Regions from separate parts of the Pseudoalteromonas sp. NZS11_1 genome, predicted to be linked through region 3. Evidence: predicted binding sites of a transcription regulator. Region 3 holds the regulator's gene; each other region holds the start of a gene.

Evidence for each region. The regulator sigma-54, encoded in region 3, starts transcription at its own class of promoters, with help from an activator protein. The targets are predictions, from matches to a motif close to GTTGGCACGNNNNTNGNNT.
Region 1: I6F44_RS11760 (DUF2726 domain-containing protein) is a predicted target of sigma-54. The motif match lies at 1,917-1,935, and genes of this name have one in related genera.
Region 2: glnA (glutamate--ammonia ligase) is a predicted target of sigma-54. The motif match lies at 2,092-2,110, and genes of this name have one in related genera.

The regions. Positions count from the first base shown of each region.
Region 1 is NZ_JADYXK010000015.1:9,672-12,960, reverse strand. Features, by position in the region: gene arcB (aerobic respiration two-component sensor histidine kinase ArcB) at 1-705, opposite strand, end outside; gene folE2 (GTP cyclohydrolase FolE2) at 938-1,858, shown strand; gene I6F44_RS11760 (DUF2726 domain-containing protein) at 1,975-2,571, shown strand; gene mtnN (5'-methylthioadenosine/S-adenosylhomocysteine nucleosidase) at 2,694-3,289, shown strand, end outside.
Region 2 is NZ_JADYXK010000012.1:110,215-113,503, reverse strand. Features, by position in the region: gene I6F44_RS10700 (DUF4124 domain-containing protein) at 1-516, opposite strand; gene glnA (glutamate--ammonia ligase) at 630-2,036, opposite strand; gene typA (translational GTPase TypA) at 2,544-3,289, shown strand, end outside.
Region 3 is NZ_JADYXK010000001.1:281,375-284,663, reverse strand. Features, by position in the region: gene lptA (lipopolysaccharide transport periplasmic protein LptA) at 1-103, shown strand, start outside; gene lptB (LPS export ABC transporter ATP-binding protein) at 100-825, shown strand; gene I6F44_RS01175 (RNA polymerase factor sigma-54) at 895-2,394, shown strand; gene hpf (ribosome hibernation promoting factor) at 2,420-2,707, shown strand; gene ptsN (PTS IIA-like nitrogen regulatory protein PtsN) at 2,712-3,164, shown strand; gene rapZ (RNase adapter RapZ) at 3,183-3,289, shown strand, end outside.

The DNA of each region.
Region 1 (3,289 bases), on a different contig from region 3:
CCAACGTGTTTCACCATTTACTTCATAACCTACATCTATAGTCAGCGCTTTATGGCTTTGCTCTACTTCTTTATCGGTTGCCAAAACTTCAGCTAAAAAATGACTCGGGAATATCTGCTCAACCGTTTTCCCTATTAACTCACTACTTGATTTTCCCATTACCTCTTCAAACATTTTATTACAGCCGGCAAATACACCGTTGTTATCGCGGTAATAAAATAGATCGGGAGATGAATCAACGATTGAGCGTTGCAACATACTTTGTTGGGCAAGTTCTTGTTGTGTTTTTTTACGCTCAGCAATTTCTCGGCGCAGCTCTTCAATAGCGCGATGCTTGGCATGAAATGCCATTTTACGCTCATCAATTTCAATATTTAAACGACTAATGTTGTCTTTTAAGGTTTGGTTTAAGAGCTTTTCCTGCTTGGTTGCGCTATCTAAATAAGCATACGAGGCATCTAATTGACGAATTGAATTAAGTAATACACTTATAATTAAAGGAGAAACTACAGCCGTAAAAAATACCACAGCCAAAATATCAACAAGGTGTAATTCGCCTATCGCCACATAATAAAACATGCTCGATAAAATAAGAGATACAGTTAAAAATAAAGTGTAACAAATAGCTGCGGTTTTAAATTCACCAAATCGCGTTATTGAGCTGGAAAGTACCCGAGCCCAAGGGCTCAAAGAATAATCGGTCATACGTAATTTTATCTCTTAGCTGTGTGCTTAAATATAAAGAAGGCAATGCGCATGTATAAACATACCATTTTCCCAGATTTTAGCATTTTTCTCCTACCACTACCCATGTTGTGCGATAAAAACAGAATTTTTCATGTTTGATTTTGCTCATCTCTTAAACTCATCATTTCAGCAATAAATTATTTAGTGTAAAATGCCCCGCTTTATTATCTCCAAAATACGAGTAGCGCACATGCAAACCAATATGCCAGATATAGCAGACACTGCACCCGCTTTACAAACAGGTAAATTAGACTGGGTTGGCATGGGCGAAATCGAACTGCCATTTATTTTTGAGTCACGAGACTTATCTCCAGTTACAGTAAATGCCAAAGCTCGTGCATTTGTAAATTTGCATAAAGAAGATGCCAAAGGCATTCATATGTCACGTCTATTTTTAGCACTTGACCTGCTTTCAACTGAGCAGCAAGTCAATCCGCAAACAATAGCGCAAGCACTCGATACCTTTATAACTAGCCACGAAGGGCTGAGCGATAAAGCACAAATTGAATTTAAATTTGAATTACCGCTACGCCGTAAATCACTATTAAGTGGTAAAGCGGGCTGGAAAAGCTACCCAGTTGTACTTACCAGTACAATTGAAAATAACATTATTAGCTACGAGCTAACTGTAGATGTTACCTATTCTTCAACGTGCCCTTGCTCTGCAGCACTTGCACGCCAGCTTATACAAAACGCGTTTAACGAAAAGTTTAACCAAGAAACCTTAAGCCAAAAAGATGTGCACGAATGGCTAGGCACTACACAAGGCATAGTGGCTACACCTCACTCGCAGCGCTCTATTGCCAACGTAAAAGTAAAGCTTGATAGCAATATTCAAGAATTTGACGTAGTGACTCTAATAAACACCCTCGAAGCTGAACTTAAAACACCGGTACAAGCGGCAGTTAAGCGCGAAGACGAGCAAGAATTTGCCCGTTTAAATGGTCAAAACCTTATGTTTTGTGAAGATGCAGCGCGTAAAATTAAAGCTTTATTAGAAACAGATAATTACAGCGATTACTGGCTGCAAATAAACCATTATGAATCACTCCATGCACACGATGCTGTAGCTATTGCGGTTAAAGGTATTGAAGGTGGATACAAAGCTTAATAGCTACATCGTTTTAGCTTTTACAAACAGTTGGTAATTATTTTATAACTCATACTTTTTAGGCACGTAAATTGCTTTATTTGAGCAGTGTCAATTTATTGTTATGGAGTTACCGTATGGAATTCGCTTTATTATTAATTCTAGTATTAGTTGTCGGGGCTTCTGTTGTTGCGTCAAAATTTAATGACGATGGCGGAAACCCGTATCCTTTTACCCGCAAGCAAACTGTTTTTACGCAGGTTGAAGGCGCTTTTCTAAATCTTCTCGAGCGTGCTGTAGGCGATCAATATAAAATTGTTAGTCGCGTTAAGCTAATTGACGTTATTGACTGTAAGCAAGGTCTTTCTATTAAATCTAAACGTGCTGCTTTAGCTAAAGCTAAAAATAAGCAACTCGACTTTGTATTAATCGATAAAGAAAAACTAACTATTGTTGCGGCCGTTGACCTAGTTAACAATGCCAATAAAGATGGCCACAAAGCTCAACGCGACTGGTTTGTAAACGGTGCACTAGAGTCTGCGGGCATTCCACATATTCGTATGAAAGTTAAATCGGGCTACCGTCCTTCTGAAGTACGCGATGCAATTATGTTTAAACTTGGTAAGCCTGCAGCAACACAAACGCAGCGCCCTGTTCGTAATCGCTCACATAAGCCAGCGGTACTTTCACCTTCTCAAGCCAAAGCACAAACAACTGCTTTAGCTGAAATTTAAAAACCAAATTAAATACTCTCCTAAAAAGTATTTAAAGCGAGCTCATAAACAAGCTCGCTTTTTTGTTTTTTATTGCTAACTTCACGTATAATCAAGTGATTCAAACTCAGGAATTAAACATTATGAATGTTGGTATTATTGGCGCAATGGAGCCAGAAGTTAAAATTTTACGTGAAGCGATGCAAAACCCACATATTTTAACTAAAGCAGGTTTCACTTTTTATACTGGTGAATTGGCTGGTAACACAGTAACACTTGTTCAATCTGGTATTGGTAAAGTAGCATCAACAATTGCAACTACCTTACTGATTGATAACTTCAAACCTGATTGCGTAATTAACACAGGCTCTGCCGGTGGATTCGATCCTTCTCTAAGTGTTGGCGACGTAGTAATTTCGTCAGAAGTACGTCATCACGATGTAGATGTTACTGCTTTTGGCTACGAAATTGGCCAAGTACCACAAATGCCAGCAGGTTTTACAGCACACCCTAAATTAGTTGAAGCAGCACAACAAACAATCGAACAAATCAGTGATGTTAAAACACTTGTTGGCTTAATTTGTACTGGTGACACATTTATGTGTGACCCTGTGCGTATTGATAAAGCACGCAGTGATTTTCCTACAATGCTTGCCGTTGAAATGGAAGGCGCTTCGATTGCACAAACGTGTTTTACGCTTAACACACCGTTTGTTGTAATTCGCTCAATGTCTGATAT
Region 2 (3,289 bases), on a different contig from region 3:
TTAGTTACCTAGGTTTAGCCCTTTTCGGTGCATAAAAAATATGCAGGGTTCGCTTGTAGCAATAACTTGGTTTTTACTATTAAAAAGCTTTAATTGTAGTGTGTGCTGACCACGTTCTACATCTCTAATTGCAAAGGTTGAGCTGTCACTGGCTGGGCCGTGTGCTTTACCATCAATAAAAAGTTGTATAGTAAAACCAGTTTCAAAGCGTGGTTTTATTCGGCTAGTTACATAAACAGTGCCGGTATTTTCACGAATAGTCTGGTTATGATCAGGTGAGGAAATAGCAATACTAAAGGCCGCTTGTTGAGGCTGCTCGTCAAAAATGTCAGTATTTGTTGCAGGCATATTAAGATCTTGGCTGGTGAGCTTTACTTCTTGGGCCCCTTTATGAGGGGTGTCTGAGAACACTAATACGCCATTTTTATCTTTCCAAGCGTATATTTTTGTTTCACCGGCATAACCATAATTACTTAATCCTAAAGTAATTAATAGTAATAAAATCTTGTTATTCACTCTGCAGCCCTGCATTTTTATCGGTAACTTAACTTTAGTGGAGATTGACTAATTTTACCATTAAAAAAGCCCGCAAAGCGGGCTTGAGAACACACATATTTTTTACAGCTTAATTAACAGCTGTAGTACATTTCAAACTCAACTGGGTGAGTTGTCATGTTAAGCTTTTCAACTTCTTTAGACTTAAGTTCGATGTAAGCATCGATTAAGTCATCAGTGAATACGCCACCTTGAGTTAAGAATTCACGGTCTGCGCTAAGTGCAGATAGTGCTTCGTCAAGTGATGCTGCAACAGTTGGAATTTCTGCTGCTTCTTCAGCTGGTAAGTCGTATAAATCTTTATCCATAGCATCGCCAGGATGGATCTTGTTTTTGATACCATCAAGGCCAGCCATAAGCATTGCTGAGAAAGCAAGGTATGGGTTAGCAGTTGGATCCGGGAAGCGTACTTCAATACGACGACCTTTTTCAGATGGAACCACTGGGATACGGATTGATGCAGAACGGTTACGTGCAGAGTATGCAAGCATAACTGGTGCTTCAAAACCTGGTACTAAACGTTTGTACGAGTTAGTAGACGCATTTGCAAAAGCGTTAATTGCTTTAGCATGCTTGATGATGCCGCCAATGTAGTAAAGTGCATCTTCAGAAAGGCCGCCGTACTTATCACCAGCAAAAAGGTTTACACCATCTTTAGCAAGTGACTGGTGACAATGCATACCAGAACCGTTATCACCAACAACTGGCTTAGGCATAAACGTTGCTGTTTTACCGTATAAGTGAGCCATGTTATGGATAACATATTTCATTTCTTGAATTTCATCCGCTTTTAATACCATTGTATTAAAGCGAGTAGCGATTTCGTTTTGACCTGCTGTTGCTACTTCGTGGTGATGTGCTTCTACTACTTGGCCCATTTCTTCTAGAACTAGACACGTAGCTGAACGCCAATCTTGGAAGTCATCAACTGGAGCAACTGGGAAGTAACCGCCTTTAACACCTGGACGGTGACCAGTGTTGCCATCTGCATATTCTTTATCTGAGTTCCAAGCAGCTTGCTTAGAATCAATTTTGTACATAGAACCAGACATATCTGATTTGTATTTAACATCGTCAAATACGAAAAATTCTGGCTCAGGGCCAAATAAAACAGTGTCTGCAATGCCTGTAGAACGCATGTAATCTTCAGCACGCTTAGCAACAGAACGCGGGTCGCGCTCATAGCCTTGTAGTGTAGAAGGCTCTACTACGTCACAACGTAAAATTAATGTCGCTTCTTCAGTGAAAGGGTCTAGTTTGATTGACTCAGGAACTGGCATTAATACCATGTCTGATTCGTTTATGCCTTTCCAGCCTGCAATTGAAGAACCGTCGAACATTTTACCGTCTTCGAAAAAATCTTCATCAACTTGGTGATGAGGAATCGATACATGTTGCTCTTTACCCTTAGTGTCAGTAAAGCGTAAATCAATGAACTTGACGTCATTTTCTTTAATAAAATCTAAAACCGATTGTGACATGTGTCCTCCAACTATTGGGTTTTGTTATTGCTGCATAATTGCTTTGGTATTTACTAAGCTGATTTTGTGCCATTATTGTAACTGGCTGTTTATAAATTAAAAAAATATCATTGCATCAAAATGGAATATATAAACGCACCATGTTGGTGCGTAAATATTCCATTTTAGTGCAAAATTTACAGAGCGTAATTTGTTGTTAATTTAATCAGCTGAAATTAGCATAACCTAAATGTAAAAGAGTAACAAAAAGATCGGAAAAATAGCCAAAAAGACTGTTTTTCAAAAAAATATTGAAATTTAATTCATATAATTGTCATATATAAAACAGATACTTAGTAAAAGTATTGAGAAAGTTTTAAAATATGTATTGGATAAACTTTCATCCATGTCATTAATGAGGGATAATATGCGCCCTTTTAAATCCTATGCTGGGACATCTCGCGAAAGCGTGGATGAGTGCGTAGATCTTGCAGGATCATTGAGAATTTAATTTCTCTGAGTAAATATATGAGCATCGAAAAGTTAAGAAATATAGCGATTATCGCGCACGTTGACCACGGTAAAACAACTCTGGTTGACAAACTACTTGAGCAATCAGGTACATTAGAAACACGCGGCGGTAACGAAGAGCGCGTGATGGACTCAAACGACATTGAGAAAGAACGTGGTATTACCATTTTGGCTAAAAACACAGCCATCTCTTGGAACGACTACCATATCAATATCGTAGATACTCCGGGACACGCCGATTTCGGTGGTGAAGTTGAACGCGTACTTTCGATGGCTGACTCAGTATTATTACTTGTTGATGCTCAAGAAGGTCCAATGCCACAAACGCGTTTCGTTACGCAAAAAGCATTCGCGCAAGGCTTAAAGCCAATCGTAGTTATCAATAAAATTGATAAGCCAGGTTCACGTCCTGATTGGGTTATGGATCAAATCTTTGATTTATTCGACAACCTTGGCGCAACTGACGAACAGTTAGACTTTAAAGTAATCTACGCTTCAGCTATCAACGGCTGGGCAACACTAGATTTAGACGAGCCATCAGACAACATGGAACCTATGTTCAAGATGATCGTTGACGAAGTATCACCACCGGATGCAGATCCTGAAGGTGACTTCCAAATGCAAATTTCTCAACTAGATTACAACTCTTATGTTGGTGTAGTTGGTATTGGTCGTATTAAACGTGGTTCTGTTGCTCCTAACCAACAAGTTACTATTATCAGTGCTGATGGCACTACACGTAA
Region 3 (3,289 bases):
AATCAGTGCCGAAAAAGATGAAAACTCAACTGACCGCGTTCACACAATTTTAGTGCCAATCGAGACTAAAAAAAGTAAAAAAAGCGACAAAGGTCAACCATGAGTACATTAAAAGCAGAGCTATTAGCAAAGAGCTATAAAGGCCGTGAAGTTGTAAAAAACGTCGGCCTTGAAGTCAAAGCTGGCAGTATTGTTGGCTTACTTGGCCCTAACGGCGCAGGTAAAACCACCACGTTTTATATGATAGTAGGACTTGTACCTAGCGACAAAGGTAAAATATCGATAGACGATAACGATATTACTCTTTTACCTATGCATAGTCGTGCTAGATTAGGCATTGGCTACTTACCGCAAGAGTCTTCAATATTCAGAAAGCTGACTGTTTATCAAAACTTAATGGCCATTTTAGAAACGCGCAAAGAGTTAAATAAACAAGCTAGAGAAGACACTCTCGATAAATTATTAGATGAATTTAGCATACAACACATTCGTGATAGCCAAGGTATGGCATTGTCAGGTGGCGAACGTCGTCGTGTTGAAATAGCACGTGCGCTGGCAGCAGATCCTAAATTTATATTACTGGATGAACCATTTGCAGGTGTTGACCCGATTTCGGTATTAGACATAAAGAAAATAATAGAACATCTTAAAAATCGTGGGATTGGTGTATTAATTACCGATCATAACGTAAGAGAAACCCTTGATGTTTGTGAAAAAGCCTACATTGTTTCTCATGGGGAGCTGATTGCATCAGGTACTCCAGAACACGTATTAAATGATAAAACAGTACGCGATGTTTACTTAGGCGAGCAATTTAGGCTGTAACATTTACGCCATGTCTTTAAGCATCTGCTAGTATTAATTATAACAACATAAAAGGATTGTTAGAGATACATGAGGCAATCACTACAGCTGCGCATGGGCCAGCAACTTACAATGACTCCACAGCTGCAACAAGCTATTCGTTTGTTGCAACTCAGTACATTGGATCTCCAGCAAGAAATACAAGAAGCTCTCGACAGCAACCCGCTATTAGAGGTTGAAGAAGCAGACTATTCAGAAGACGCTGCAGGTAAAAACGAGCAAAAAGCAGATACAGATGACATAACTGTTAGCGCATCTGCCGATGATGTTCCAAGCGAATACGAACAAGATAGTGGTGAAGCACTTGCAAAAGACACGCTAAGTGACGACATGGCTATGGATGTTAGTTGGGATGAGTACATGAGTGCCGCCCCAGCAGCATCATCGGGTCCGATGCCTGAAGACGAATCAATATACCAAGGCGCCTCTACTGAAACGCTCCATGAGTATTTAATGTGGCAGTTACAACTAACGCCATTTAGCCCTACAGACGAAGCTATTGCTATTGCTATTGTAGAAGCCGTCGATGATTCAGGTATTTTAACACTAAGCTGCGAAGAGATTTTAGAAAGCTTTAATCAAGAAAACGAAGATGATAACGAAGTCGAACTTGATGAAATTGAAGCTGTATTAAAACGCATCCAACTGTTTGATCCTGTTGGTATTGCTGCACGTAGTTTACAAGAGTGTTTATGTATTCAGCTTAACCAGTTTGATAAAGAAACACCTTACATTAATGAAACAAAAATGATTTTAACCGAGCATATTGATTTATTAGCTGCTCGTGACTATCGTACATTAATGAAGAAAACCAAGCTCAAAGAAGAAGAGCTTAAAGAAGTAATGACATTAATACATACTCTTAGCCCTAAACCTGCAGATACTATTGTAAGAGAAGAATCTGAGTATGTTATTCCAGACGTGTCAGTTAAAAAAATTAAAGGCCGCTGGGTTGTTGAATTAAACCCAGATAGCATGCCTAAAATTCGTGTTAATAGCCAATACGCTGCAATGTCTCGCACTGTAAAATCCAGTGGTGACAGCCAGTTTATTCGCTCGCATTTACAAGAAGCTAAATGGTTTATTAAAAGCTTAGAAAGTAGAAACGACACGCTATTAAAAGTAACAAATTGTATTGTTAAACAACAACAAGGCTTTTTTGAACACGGTCCTGAAGCCATGAAACCAATGGTTTTAAATGATGTTGCTGAAATGGTAGAAATGCACGAATCAACAATTTCGCGCGTAACAACCCAAAAGTATATGCATACACCCCGTGGTATATTTGAGCTTAAATACTTTTTCTCAAGCCATGTAAGCACCGAAAACGGTGGTGAATGTTCATCTACAGCAATCCGTGCGCTTATCCGAAAATTAATCGCAGCAGAAAACTCAGCAAAACCATTGAGTGATAGCAAAATAGCGGATATATTGGCTGAGCAAGGAATTAAAGTAGCGAGACGTACAATCGCAAAATACCGCGAATCTCTGGCTATTCCACCGTCAAATCAACGTAAAAGTTTGATTTAAGACGCAAAAAAAGAGGGTAATGCTTATGCAACTAAACTTAACTGGTCGTCACGTAGAATTAACCGATTCACTAAGAGACTATATTAATACCAAATTTGCGAAGCTAGAAAGACACTCTGATCATATTAATAATGTTCATGTCATTCTCGATGTAGAAAGATTAAATCAAAAAGCAGAAGCCACCATACACGTAAGCGGTGCTGAGTTATTTGCCTCTACAGAACATCAAGATATGTATGCCGCCATTGACTCGTTGATCGACAAGCTCGATCGACAAGTAATTAAACACAAAGAGAAGCTTGCTCGACACTAATATGATGAAATTAAGCTCACTTATATGCCAGGACTGCAGCAAAGCTGCGGTCCTTTTTAATAGCAAAAAAAGAATTTTAGAGTTCATTAGCGAACTTGCTCACGACAAACTTCCGTATTTACCGCAACAAGATATTCTTAATGCTTTAATGAGCAGAGAAAAATTGGGTAGTACAGGTATAGGGCGTGGCATTGCCATTCCTCATGGAAGAATGAGCGGTGCAGAAGAGCCTTTGGCTTTAGTACTCGTTAGCGAAACTCCAATAAATTTTGATGCAATCGATAATCGCCCTGTTGATATTTTCGTCGCACTCATCGTACCAGATGGCGATAACCAGCAGCACTTAAAGACTCTAGCAACCATTGCTGATAAACTAAACAATAAAGATTTTTGTAAACAGTTACGCAGTGCAAAATCAGATACTGAGCTTTACCAAGTTATTGTCAATCAATCATAGTTTTATAAAGGGTGTTAAATGGAGTTAATTATCATAAGCGGCCGTTCTGGTTCTGGAAAGTCGGTTGCTTTACGCGTTGTAGAAGATTTAGGTTATTATTGCGTAGATAATATTCCAGTTAACTT